DNA from 3 places in the Vibrio toranzoniae genome. Region 3 is predicted to be linked to each of the others. Evidence: predicted binding sites of a transcription regulator. Region 3 holds the regulator's gene; each other region holds the start of a gene.

What was found. The regulator MetJ, encoded in region 3, represses methionine synthesis genes. The targets are predictions, from matches to a motif close to TTAGACNTNTANANGTCTAA.
Region 1: OCU50_RS20055 (MetQ/NlpA family ABC transporter substrate-binding protein) is a predicted target of MetJ. The motif match lies at 2,273-2,292, and genes of this name have one in related genera.
Region 2: metH (methionine synthase) is a predicted target of MetJ. The motif match lies at 2,219-2,238, and genes of this name have one in related genera.

Annotation. Positions count from the first base shown of each region.
Region 1 is NZ_AP025515.1:1,279,807-1,283,956, forward strand. Features, by position in the region: gene OCU50_RS20030 (cation:proton antiporter) at 1-153, shown strand, start outside; gene mnhG (monovalent cation/H(+) antiporter subunit G) at 153-449, shown strand; gene OCU50_RS20040 (hypothetical protein) at 706-1,050, opposite strand; gene OCU50_RS20045 (DUF2975 domain-containing protein) at 1,213-1,740, shown strand; gene OCU50_RS20050 (helix-turn-helix domain-containing protein) at 1,742-1,969, shown strand; gene OCU50_RS20055 (MetQ/NlpA family ABC transporter substrate-binding protein) at 2,321-3,124, shown strand; gene OCU50_RS20060 (bifunctional 4-hydroxy-2-oxoglutarate aldolase/2-dehydro-3-deoxy-phosphogluconate aldolase) at 3,283-3,906, opposite strand; gene OCU50_RS20065 (DNA alkylation repair protein) at 4,031-4,150, shown strand, end outside.
Region 2 is NZ_AP025514.1:322,560-326,709, forward strand. Features, by position in the region: rRNA gene rrf (5S ribosomal RNA) at 18-133, shown strand; tRNA gene OCU50_RS01515 (tRNA-Asp) at 201-277, shown strand; tRNA gene OCU50_RS01520 (tRNA-Trp) at 338-414, shown strand; gene OCU50_RS01525 (cation:proton antiporter) at 838-2,118, opposite strand; gene metH (methionine synthase) at 2,287-4,150, shown strand, end outside.
Region 3 is NZ_AP025514.1:2,894,169-2,898,318, reverse strand. Features, by position in the region: gene rpmE (50S ribosomal protein L31) at 1-149, shown strand, start outside; gene OCU50_RS13185 (malic enzyme-like NAD(P)-binding protein) at 499-1,788, shown strand; gene metJ (met regulon transcriptional regulator MetJ) at 1,977-2,294, opposite strand; gene OCU50_RS13175 (O-succinylhomoserine (thiol)-lyase) at 2,503-3,684, shown strand; gene OCU50_RS13170 (bifunctional aspartate kinase/homoserine dehydrogenase II) at 3,687-4,150, shown strand, end outside.

The DNA of each region.
Region 1 (4,150 bases), on a different replicon from region 3:
ATTTCATTCGTAACGGTGGGGTTTATTGCTGTTTATACCTTAGATAGCGGACAGCAATCCTTGTTGGACATTGCTATCACGCTCGGCCTAGTAGCCTTCTTAGGGACGATTGCGTTTGCAAGGCTGATCTTCAAAAGAAAAGGAGACGTGTAATGGACATTATCGTTGGGGTTTTACTCTGTCTTGGAACTTTGTTTACGCTCATCGCGAGTCTTGGAATCTTACGAATGCCTGACCTTTACACGCGAATGCACTCCGCAACTAAAGCTGGCACGGTGGGCTTAGCTTCACTGTTATTGGCGGTGGCAATTGCGATACCCGATATTACGGTGATCTCACGAGTGATTGGTACTATGTTGTTTATATTAATCACCGCCCCGGTAGCAGCACACTTGCTTGGTAAGGCGACACAGGAAAGTGGTTATCAAATCTGGAGAAATAAGAAATAGCATGTTTTTCAATCTACCAGATGCCAATTTTAGCTACCTTTATATAATGTTTAGCATGCAGGATTATGATTCTAGAGAAGTGTGAAACGATGGTTAATATAGACTCCTCTTCATTATTGCATGTGGAAGTATGCTCGTTCCTCTTTAGCCTATTTATCCTTTTATGACAGTCAAGATGGATATGGATCTAGGCACTATCTCGCTGAGCGTGTTTATGGGTTGTTGCCTGTCGGGTATAGGCGGGGTCAAGTCATGCTCAATCAAAATCCCAAGAAAAACCAACACTCACATCACCATCCTCATTCGACTGCATACGAGTCCTGATATCACTTTTCGGAAAGTGAGTGACGTAGCATTTTACATCTTGGTTTTTTGTCGAGTCCGGGTGCGAGCTAAACTGATTTTTGCTTATCTGTGTGCATTTGTCGCCAGTAAAAGCATTTGATTCGGACGTCGCGTCAATAGCATAGGGGGAGTTTTCCCATGAGTTGTCGTTTGTGATCTTGTACTCAGTATCAAGGTCATCCACAAATATGCCTTTGGCTACACTAGGCTCTGCAGTCATAAATAATGCAATGGACAGGAGAATGTGTTTTTTCATTATGGTCATTTCTATTCATCATTTTGTTAACTAAGATGGTATATGTTAAGTAGTATTTATCAAAAAATCAATAATAATTTACCGTAAAGCGATAAGTTATTATTGATTTTTATTTTTAACTGATTAGTATTGCTAAAAAGCTAATCAATTATAAGGTCTATCATGTCGAAACAATCCATCAGCAACTTTAGTCGTAAACTTCTTACTTTATTCTGGTTTTCTATAGTGTTTTCCGTTGTGCTGAATACTGTGTTTTGGTTTAGCGCTACGATGTTCAATGCAGAATGGTTTAATGCCAGTTTTCCGATTGAAGTTTCACTCCCTCTATCTACAGGGCGCTCTTTGATCGGTTACTTCCCTAGCATGATTTCTACAATGCTTACGGTGGCATTATTGTGGCAGTTAATTGTGTTATTTCGTTTGTACGAAAAGGGAATAATTTTTGAACTTCAGAACACTGAGTGCTTCAAAAAACTCAGCTATCTATTAATTGCTACGCCGTTTGTTGAACTTCTGATGGACGTACTTCTTAGCCTAGCTCTATCTTTCAACGATGGTAATTGGAACATGTCGTTCACAATCGACGATAGCGATATTACTATGATGATTATCGGTTTTATTGTGCGAGTAATTGCAGTTGTGATGGAAAAAGCAGCCGTTTTACAAGAAGAAAGCGAGCTGACAATTTAGTATGGCAATTATAATCAATCTGGATGTCATGTTGGCAAAGCGGAAGATGCGATCAAACGAGTTAGCCAAGCTCATTGGTATTACTGAACAAAACTTATCCGTTCTCAAAAATGGGCGAGCAAAGGCGGTCAAACTAGCGACGCTGGAAGCTATATGTACTCATCTAAATTGTCAGCCGGGAGACATTTTAGAATATGTACCGAATAGCCAAGAGGATTCACCATCGTGAGGTATTACTGGTAAAATTAATCTCAAAGGTGAGGAGTTTCAACACCTCTTCACCTTTCTCTACTTGAGCCACTATTGCTTTATCCACTATTGCCCCCGAAGCAGTCTATCTTTAACGTTGAAACGTATTCCTGTGCATTTCCGTATTAGTTTCTATCGAATCTTGTCCATATTTATAGTGAATATCAATTTATAGCTATTCACTCATTTCAACCATTAGAAAATAAGTATGCCTCACTAATAAGTAACAATACTTCACTTAATTTTTAACAAGCCTATTGACCCAATCACACTGTTCGATATTATGGACGTCTAGATATCTAAGTGTCTTTATTTTTTATATGGAGTGACCATGAGAAGCGGTAAAAAAATCACAATATTGTTACTGGCATTAACATTTGTATTGGGCGTAACAGGATGCGAGAAAAAAGACGAATCGATTATCAAAATTGGTGCAACGGTGGGTCCACATGCACAAGTGGTAGAGGCGGTCGCTAAAGAGGCAGAAAAGCAAGGGATTAATATTGAAGTGGTTGAATTTTCGGATTATATCACTCCGAATGCAGCGTTAAGTGATGGAAGTATTGATCTTAATAGCTATCAACATCAGCCGTTTCTCGATAACTATAACGATAATCACAACAGTAATTTAGTCTCGATTGGCCGTTCAATTTTGATGCGTATGGGAGTTTACTCTAACAAATACACTGCACTTGACGCGCTCCCTGAGAATGCTCGTATTGCTATCCCGAACGATCCGACTAATGGCGGCCGTGGGTTACTGCTACTTGAAGATGCAGGATTGATTTCGCTGAAAAAAGACGTTGGCTTTAGCGCCTCTTTGAAAGATATCGTCGCCAACCCAAAAAACATTATATTTGTTGAAGTAGAGGCTGCTCAACTGCCACGTACACTTGATGATGTAGATGCAGCAGCAATTACTATGAACTATGTGATGTCTTCTGGACTCGACCCGAAGAAGCAGGGGATTTACTTGGAACCCAAAAATGCGCCTTTGGCGGTAATGGTTGTTGCTGCACGAAATGAAGATAAAAACAAAAAAGTGTTTGAAACAATCCTCTCGATTTATCACTCTCAAGAAATTAATGACTTCTTAGATACTACCTTTAAAGGCACCATCGAAGCGGCTAATTAAGCCAGACAGCAAAGCCCACCTAATTGTGTAGCAAAGCCGGGTAAGTCATGAGTGACTGGTCGATAGTTGTACAGTGAGGGTAGGTATTGTTAGTAAGCAGAGCATGTGTCTAATGATCTGCTTGCTATCTCATTTGTAAATGGTTGGATTCAGAGTCGCTATTTAATCATGTCAGCAACATTTGCGATTAAACGACCAAGCTCCTCCCATTTTTCGTCATCGATAAGATCTGACGGGAGCATCCATGTTCCGCCACAGGCAAATACGGCAGGAAGGGCTAGATAGTCATTGACATTTTTAGGGCTAATCCCGCCCGTTGGCATAAAGCTTACAGGATAAACCGCTGTGAGTGCTTTTAACATATCCACCCCGCCTGAAGGCTCAGCTGGAAAGAATTTTAATGTATCGAGGCCGAGTTCTATAGCTTGTTCAACAAGGCTAGGGTTATTGACGCCTGGTACGATTTGTACGCCACGCTGCTGACAGTATTTGATGGTTGTTGGATTTAGTCCTGGGCTTACCACGAAATCGACACCAGCTTTTATTGACTCGTCTACTTGCTGAGTGGTGATTACCGTCCCTGAGCCGATTAGCATGTCTGGGTAAGCTTTGCGCATATTTTTAATCGCTTGTGGCGCGGCTGGAGTACGAAAAGTCACCTCAGCGCAAGGAAGACCATTCTCAACGAGAACTTTTGCGAGCTTACCCGCTTTACTTGCATCTTTAATTGTAATTACAGGGACGACTTTTATATCACTTAAACGTTGTTTAACAGTTGTCATGGTTTGTCCTTAATCTAATCGAAGTTTGTCGAAATAATATGAATTAAAAAATGCCCTAACGCTATGATTAAATGCCATTTTTATTTAGAGTTGAACTCTGTTTATACTTAGGGATACTGACTAAATGCATACTTGGAATAATGCGATAAAAACAGCACTTGAACCTTTGGCAAATAGTGACAAAGCACCACAGATGCAAGCTTACATGCGTCACCGGTTTCAATTCTATGGAATTCAGGCAACA
Region 2 (4,150 bases), 600 kb from region 3:
CAATTAAACAGAATTTGCTTGGCGACCATAGCATTGTGGACCCACCTGATTCCATGCCGAACTCAGTAGTGAAACACAATAGCGCCGATGGTAGTGTGGGGTTTCCCCATGTGAGAGTAGGACATCGCCAGGCTTTAAATTAAATCTTTAGGTTGACCGACCTGGAGATATGGACGCTCACTTAGTGAGTTGACCACTGCGGAGTGGTAGTTCAGTTGGTTAGAATACCGGCCTGTCACGCCGGGGGTCGCGGGTTCGAGTCCCGTCCACTCCGCCACTTATTCGATCACCTCGCCTAGTGCGAGGTTTTTTCGAATTTGAAGTAAGATAAAATTTTAGGGGTGTAGCTCCAATTGGCAGAGCAGCGGATTCCAAATCCGCGTGTTGGGAGTTCGAATCTCTCCACCCCTGCCATATTTAAGGCTCTAGCAGAAATGCTGGAGCCTTTTTACTTTTTGGTTTTGAAACATGTCATTACAGAGCAGCGGGTTCCCCGACTAACCAAAACAGCGCGTGTTGGGAGTTCGAATCTCTCCACCCCTGCCATATTTAAGGCTCTAGCAGAAATGCTGGAGCCTTTTTTACTTTTTGGTTTTGAAACATGTCATTAGTAGAGCAGCGGATTCCCCGACTAACCAAAACAGCGTGTGTTGGGAGTTCTAGCGTTTAGACCACATAGGCGCCTTTGATTGTTCTTATCATCTCTGTATATCTTTCATCTTGAGCTTTTACACATATATTTTGTTTTGATTGTGGAAAAACTTGGAGTGGTTAGTTTTTAGCAGGCACAAAAAAAGGCCACCTAAATTAGGCAGCCTGATTTCATATTTTTAGATGTTAATCTAGCTCTTTCTCAGCTTGTTTCGCCTTCTCTATCATTGGAGTAATGGTTGAGCCTTGAACTAGAATAGAGAACACAACAACGGCATAGGTCATGACGAGTATGATCTCTTTTACATCGATGAGCTTCTCTTCAACTACCCAGATACCAGAAGGGATTGAAAGTGCCATTGCTAGAGCCAAGCCACCACGAAGCCCACCCCAAGTGAGAATGTTAATTGACCATGGGTTATAAGTTCTAAAGCGTTTAAATCCGACATAGGATAAGAAAACACTTAGGTAGCGAGCGCTTAATACGAGGGGGACAGCGAATGCCATTAAGATCCAATCCTCTTGATGGAACTTAAATAGCAACATCGACATACCAATTAATAAGAATAATACGCCGTTTAAAAATTCATCTATCAGCTCCCAGAAATGGTCTAGATGATCCTCACTCTCTTTTGAAAAGCCAATGAACCTTGTCCAGTTTCCTATCATGATTCCAGAGACTACCATTGCTAATGGCCCCGATACGTGTAGGACCTCTGCGAAGGCATAGCCCGCAGTTGGTATGCCGAGCGTTAGCAGTAATTCCATTGAGTGATCATCGGTATTGCTGATTAGGTAATGGAACAGTAAACCTAAAGCAAAGCCATAGACGATACCGCCAATAGCTTCTTGGACAAATAGCATGGTTACGCTACCTACCGTTGGCGCTTCTGTGCCGAATGCGATGGTAAATAGGGTTACGAAGATGACTAAGCCAAAGCCATCATTAAATAGAGATTCTCCCTCGATTTGAGTCGAGATTCGTCTTGGAGCGTCAAGTTTCTTTACTATCGCTAACACTGCTATTGGATCGGTTGGAGAGATTAAAGACCCAAAGAGTAAGCAATAAATCAGGTCAAATTGAATACCGATGAATTGACAGAATCCATAGAGCACAAAGCCGATAAAGAATGTTGAAAATAGCGTAGCACCAAGTGCGAGGACTGTTATTTCCCACTTCTGGTCTTTTAGATTCGGTAATTTAATCCCCAAACCGCCAGCAAAAAGTAAGAAGCCTAGTATTCCTTTGAGTAGGAAGTCTTCAAAGTTGATACTGGCAACGGTTTCTGAGGCGATGTCAGCCAATTGGAACCAATTATTTTGTCCTGCAATGATAATTAATAGAGATAAAATCATTGAGCCAGCAGTAATGGCGATAGTTGTCTGCATTTTACCAATTTTACTATTGACGAAAGCAATCAGCATGGCTGCTGCAGACAAGAAACATAAGGTGTAGTAAACCGACATTGGGATTCCAATATGTAACAAAGTATAAACGTGAATTTTCGTTGTCTCATGCTCAAATAGCAAACACTTTTTGTTATTAGTCGGTAATCAATTACCTGTTTTAGACGTCTAGACTCCTTTTTAATGTGTGATAGGATGGAGAGATAATTAAAGGAATGAGGTTGTACCGTGGGAAGTAATGTAAGGCAAAAGATTGAAGCTTTGTTGAAGCAACGAATTTTACTGATTGATGGTGGCATGGGTACCATGATTCAGGACTATAAATTGGAAGAACACGACTATCGTGGTAAACGTTTCGCTGAATGGCATAGTGATTTAAAAGGCAACAACGACCTATTGGTACTTACGCAGCCTAATCTTATCAAAGATATCCATGAAAAATATCTGGAAGCAGGGGCGGATATCCTTGAGACCAATACCTTTAATGCTACAACCATCGCTATGGCTGACTACGATATGGAAGGTCTTAGTGCAGAGATTAACTTTGCTGCTGCTAAGTTGGCTCGTGAAGCCGCTGATAAATGGACAGCAAAAACCCCAGAAAAACCTCGTTTTGTCGCGGGTGTATTAGGTCCAACCAACCGAACTTGTTCTATCTCCCCGGATGTGAATGACCCCGGTTACCGTAATGTTAGCTTTGATGAACTTGTTGAAGCTTACTCTGAGTCCACTCGTGCTCTTATCAAAGGCGGCTCAGATCTTATTCTTATCGAAACCATCTTCGATACGTTAAACGCTAAAGCCTGTTCTTTTGCTGTTGAATCTGTTTTTGAAGAAGTCGGCATTACGCTTCCTGTGATGATTTCCGGAACTATAACGGATGCATCAGGCCGAACGCTTTCAGGACAAACGACGGAAGCATTCTACAACGCCCTTCGTCATGTTAAGCCTATTTCATTTGGTTTGAACTGTGCATTGGGCCCGGATGAACTACGAGAGTATGTCAGCGAGATGTCTCGTATCTCTGAATGTCATGTTTCTGCTCATCCTAACGCTGGTTTGCCTAATGCCTTTGGTGAGTATGATCTTTCACCAGAAGAGATGGCAGAGCATGTTAAAGAGTGGGCGGAAAGTGGCTTCTTGAATTTAATTGGTGGCTGTTGTGGTACCACGCCCGAACATATTCGCCAGATGGCTGAGGCTGTAGAGGGGTTAACACCGCGTCAGTTGCCTGACCTACCTGTGTCGTGTCGCTTATCCGGTTTGGAACCTCTGACAATCACGAAAGAGTCTTTATTTGTAAACGTGGGTGAACGTACTAATGTTACTGGTTCTGCACGCTTCAAACGCTTGATCAAAGAAGAGCTTTACGATGAAGCGTTGAGTGTTGCTCGAGAACAAGTAGAAAACGGTGCACAAATCATCGATATCAACATGGATGAAGGGATGCTAGACGCAGAGGCGTGCATGGTTAAATTCCTGAACCTATGTGCTTCTGAACCAGAGATCTCGAAAGTACCTGTCATGGTCGACTCTTCCAAGTGGGAAGTTATCGAAGCTGGCCTGAAATGTATTCAGGGCAAAGGTATTGTTAACTCTATCTCCTTGAAAGAAGGCAAAGCGAAGTTTGTCGAGCAAGCTAAATTGGTTCGCCGCTATGGTGCAGCAGTAATCGTGATGGCTTTTGATGAAGTTGGCCAAGCCGATACTCGAGAGCGTAAAGTCGAGATCTGTACTAACGCTTACCACATCCTTGTTGATGAAGTGGGTTTCCCACCTGAAGACATTATTTTTGACCCGAACATCTTCGCGGTTGCGACGGGTATTGATGAGCATAACAACTACGCGGTCGATTTCATCGAAGCAGTAGGGGATATCAAGCGTGACCTCCCTCATGCGATGATCTCTGGTGGTGTATCGAATGTGTCGTTCTCATTCCGTGGCAACAACTACGTTCGTGAGGCAATCCACGCAGTATTCCTATATCACTGTTTTAAGAATGGTATGGATATGGGCATCGTAAACGCTGGTCAGTTAGAAATTTACGATAACGTTCCAGAAGACCTACGTAATGCTGTTGAAGATGTTGTAC
Region 3 (4,150 bases):
TCAACTCTACTCTAGGTAAAGATGGTATTCACCTAGATGTATGTGACAAATGTCACCCATTCTACACAGGTAAGCAACGTATCGTAGATACAGGCGGCCGTGTAGATCGCTTTAACAAGCGTTTCGGTGCTCTTTCTAGCAAGAAGTAATTCTCGCTATTTAGACATGAAAAAGGACACTTAGGTGTCCTTTTTTGTTGCCTATAATTTGAGTAAATGATGGATACTGCTCTGCTATCTAGTTATTCAATAGGTAGGCAATTAATACAAATGATAGGTCGTTGATCCGAATTTTCCACAACGGTCGTTCCGCTACTTCTATTTAGAAATTCGCTTGAAAGTTCAACAGGCAATAGTAATTTCCACTGCTCACTGGTCTTATTAGTAGTTAAATCTCGTTTTTTAATGAGACAGAGGCTTTAACTACCTAGGAACTTTGAAGTACATCCATTAACATGAACAAGACCCCCAAATAATAATAACCTAGGAACCTACACCTATGTCTGAAGACAGCCGACAAGACCAATCCTCTCAAGAGTTATCGCCTCAAGAACAATTTCGTCAGCAAGCTCTTGATTATCATGAGTTCCCAATTCCAGGCAAAATTGCCGTAGAACTGACAAAGCCTGCAGATTCTGCAGAAGATCTAGCACTTGCATACAGCCCTGGCGTGGCTGAACCTGTTCGCGAAATCGCACAAAACGTAGATAACGTTTATAAATACACGGGTAAAGGCAACATGGTTGCAGTTATCTCTAACGGTACGGCGATTCTTGGTCTTGGAAATCTTGGCCCTATTGCTTCTAAGCCGGTAATGGAAGGTAAAGCGTTACTGTTTAAGCGCTTTGCAGGTTTAGATTCTATTGATATTGAAGTGAAACACCGCACAATCGATGAGTTTGTAGATACCGTTGCCAATATCGCAGATACATTCGGTGGTATTAACCTAGAAGACATCAAAGCACCAGATTGTTTTGAGATTGAACGTCGCCTGATTGAACGTTGTGATGTTCCAGTATTCCACGATGACCAACACGGTACTGCGATTGTAACAGCAGCTGGTATGCTGAACGCAATTGAACTTCAAGGTAAGAAACTAGAAGAATGTAAGATCGTTTGTTTAGGTGCAGGCGCAGCAGCGGTTGCTTGTATGGAACTGCTGATTAAGTGTGGCGCCCAGCGTGAGAAGATCTACATGCTGGACCGTAAGGGGGTAATCCACACTCGTCGTGATGACCTTAATGAGTACAAAGAACTATTCGCAAACAACACTGACAAACGTACTCTTGAAGATGTTATCGAAGATGCGGATCTATTCTTGGGTGTGTCTGGCCCTAACTTACTACCAGCTGAAGCACTAACACTAATGGCTGATAAGCCGATTGTGTTTGCATGTTCAAACCCAGATCCAGAAATCAAACCAGATCTTGCTCATGAAGTTCGAAAAGACCTTATTATGGGTACAGGCCGCAGTGATTACCCGAACCAAGTTAACAACGTACTTTGTTTCCCATTCATTTTCCGTGGTGCGCTAGATGTGCGTGCGAGCGAAATTAATGATGAGATGAAACTGGCGGCGGTTCATGCTATTCGTGAACTGGCGAAAGAAGAAGTGCCAGCTGAAGTATTAGCGGCAGCAGGTGAGACGGCGCTGGAGTTTGGTAAGAGCTATATCATTCCTAAGCCAATGGACCCGCGTCTGCTTCCTCGAGTAGCAAAAGCGGTAGCGGAAGCGGCCGTTGAATCTGGCGTTGCGCGTATTGATATGCCAGCTAACTATATGGCGTAATAGCCCGCTGTGGTGGATTCTCTGTAGCGGTTTCGCTATGGGCAAGAATAATAAAAACCGACTCATTAGGAGTCGGTTTTTTTATATCTATCACTCACAGCCCACTCGCAAGCAGTATAGTGAGTGATGTTATGAATAGGGGCCGCTATAACGAATCAGTAGTAAAGGCGGTGACTGAGTTGTTTTTATTATTCGTCAAACGCTTCGAATTCGATCCCCATCTCTGTCATCAGCCTTTTTACTTCAGTAGGGATATCGTCTGGACGGTCTTTACGGAGATCTTCATCCGTTGGTAGTGGTTGGCCTGTGTACGCATGTAGAAAGGCTTCGCACAGTAGCTCACTGTTTGTTGCATGGCGCAGGTTATTAATCTGGCGGCGAGTACGCTCGTCAGTGAGAACCTTTAACACTTTTAGAGGGATAGAAACTGTAATTTTCTTTACTTGTTCGCTTTTCTTTCCATGCTCAGCATATGGGCTTATGTATTCACCATTCCAGTCGGCCATTGCGTACCTTCATCACTTTAGTTGTTAGAATAAATTAATAGTGGTGATTTTAGCGGGATTTACTGCCATAAGCAAAGACATACGGACGTCTAGAAGTGTTGACGTCTCACGTTTATGAAAGTAAAGTGAATTACATATATCTAACACAGCCGAAAAATGCCGACAAGCAGCTGTGATTCTCAGACGCAAAACTTGTAAGGAAGCACCTATGAGCAGCCGGAAGCCAGCAACAATTGCAGTACGTACTGGTATCGAGTCAGACACGCAACACCATGCCGTTGTCCCACCTATTTACCTTTCGACTAATTATGGGTTTCCCGCTTTTGGTGAAGTGCCAAAGTACGATTACACTCGTTCAGGTAACCCCAATCGAGGTTTATTAGAGACGGCACTGTTTGAGCTTGAATCGGGCAAAGGCGCGGTTGTCACCAACTGTGGTACCTCGGCGCTAAACTTATGGGTTTCTGCTTTCTTAGGCGGCGATGATCTTATTATCGCACCACACGACTGCTACGGCGGTACTTATCGTCTATTCAATACACGCTCGCTAAAAGGTGACTTCAAAGTTCTGTTTGTTGATCAATCGGATCAATCGGCACTGGACGCGGCGATCGCGCTTAAGCCAAAGTTGATCTTAATCGAAACACCATCGAATCCATTGGTTCGCGTGGTTGATATTGCAGAAACTTGTCGTAAAGCGAAAGAAGTGGGCGCTATGGTTGCTGTCGACAACACGTTTTTGACGCCTGTATTCCAAAAGCCTTTAGAGCTGGGAGCTGACTTTGTTATTCACTCTACCACTAAGTACATCAACGGACACTCGGACGTTATTGGTGGCGTTATAGTTACAAAAACAGAAGAGCACGCTGAAGAACTAGCATGGTGGGGAAACTGTATTGGTGCGACCGGCACACCATTTGATAGCTACATGACTCTACGTGGCATTCGTACGCTAGGTGCGCGTATGCGAGTTCACGAAGAGAGTTCACGTGAAATCCTGGCTTCTCTGCAACAACAAGATCTGGTGGGCACTATTTACCACCCAAGCCTTTCTAAGCATCCGGGGCATGATATCGCGAAGAAGCAGCAATCGGGCTTTGGCTCAATGCTGAGCTTTGAGTTTTCGGGCTCTTTTGAAGCACTTAAATATTTTGTCGATAAGTTAGAGTTATTTTCTTTGGCGGAATCACTAGGCGGTGTGGAAAGCTTGATTTGTCACCCTGCGTCGATGACTCACCGTGCCATGGGTGAAGAAGCATTAGCAGAAGCGGGGGTTTCGCAACAGTTACTGCGTCTTTCTGTTGGCCTTGAAGATGCAGAAGATTTGATTGATGACCTCAAGCAAGCGTTTGAAAAAACACAACACTTTATCGTAGAAGGGGAGGGTTAATAATGGCAACCTTTCGCCAGCTACATAAATTTGGTGGTAGCAGTTTAGCCAACCCTGAGTGCTACCAGCGCGTGGTCAACATTCTTAGAGAATACTCATCTACCACTGACTTGGTTGTGGTATCGGCAGCGGGTAAAACAACCAACCGTTTGATTGAATTTGTTGAAGCGCTCGACAAAGATGGTCGTATTGCTCATGAATGCCTACAAACCCTTCGTCAGTTTCAACTTGAGCTGATTGAAGCGCTGCTTGAAGGTGAGTCGGCAGCGCAACTTACGGCCACTATTCAACAAGAATTTACCGCTTTGGGTGAGCTAACTGCTCCCTTGAGCGAAGCGCAAAAAGCACAGGTGCTAGGACACGGTGAGGTTTGGTCTTCGCGTCTGCTAGCCGCTTTGTTGTGCCAACATGATTTACAAGCGGTAGCTCAAGATGCGCGCGCCTTTTTGCGTGCAGAAGTGGGCGC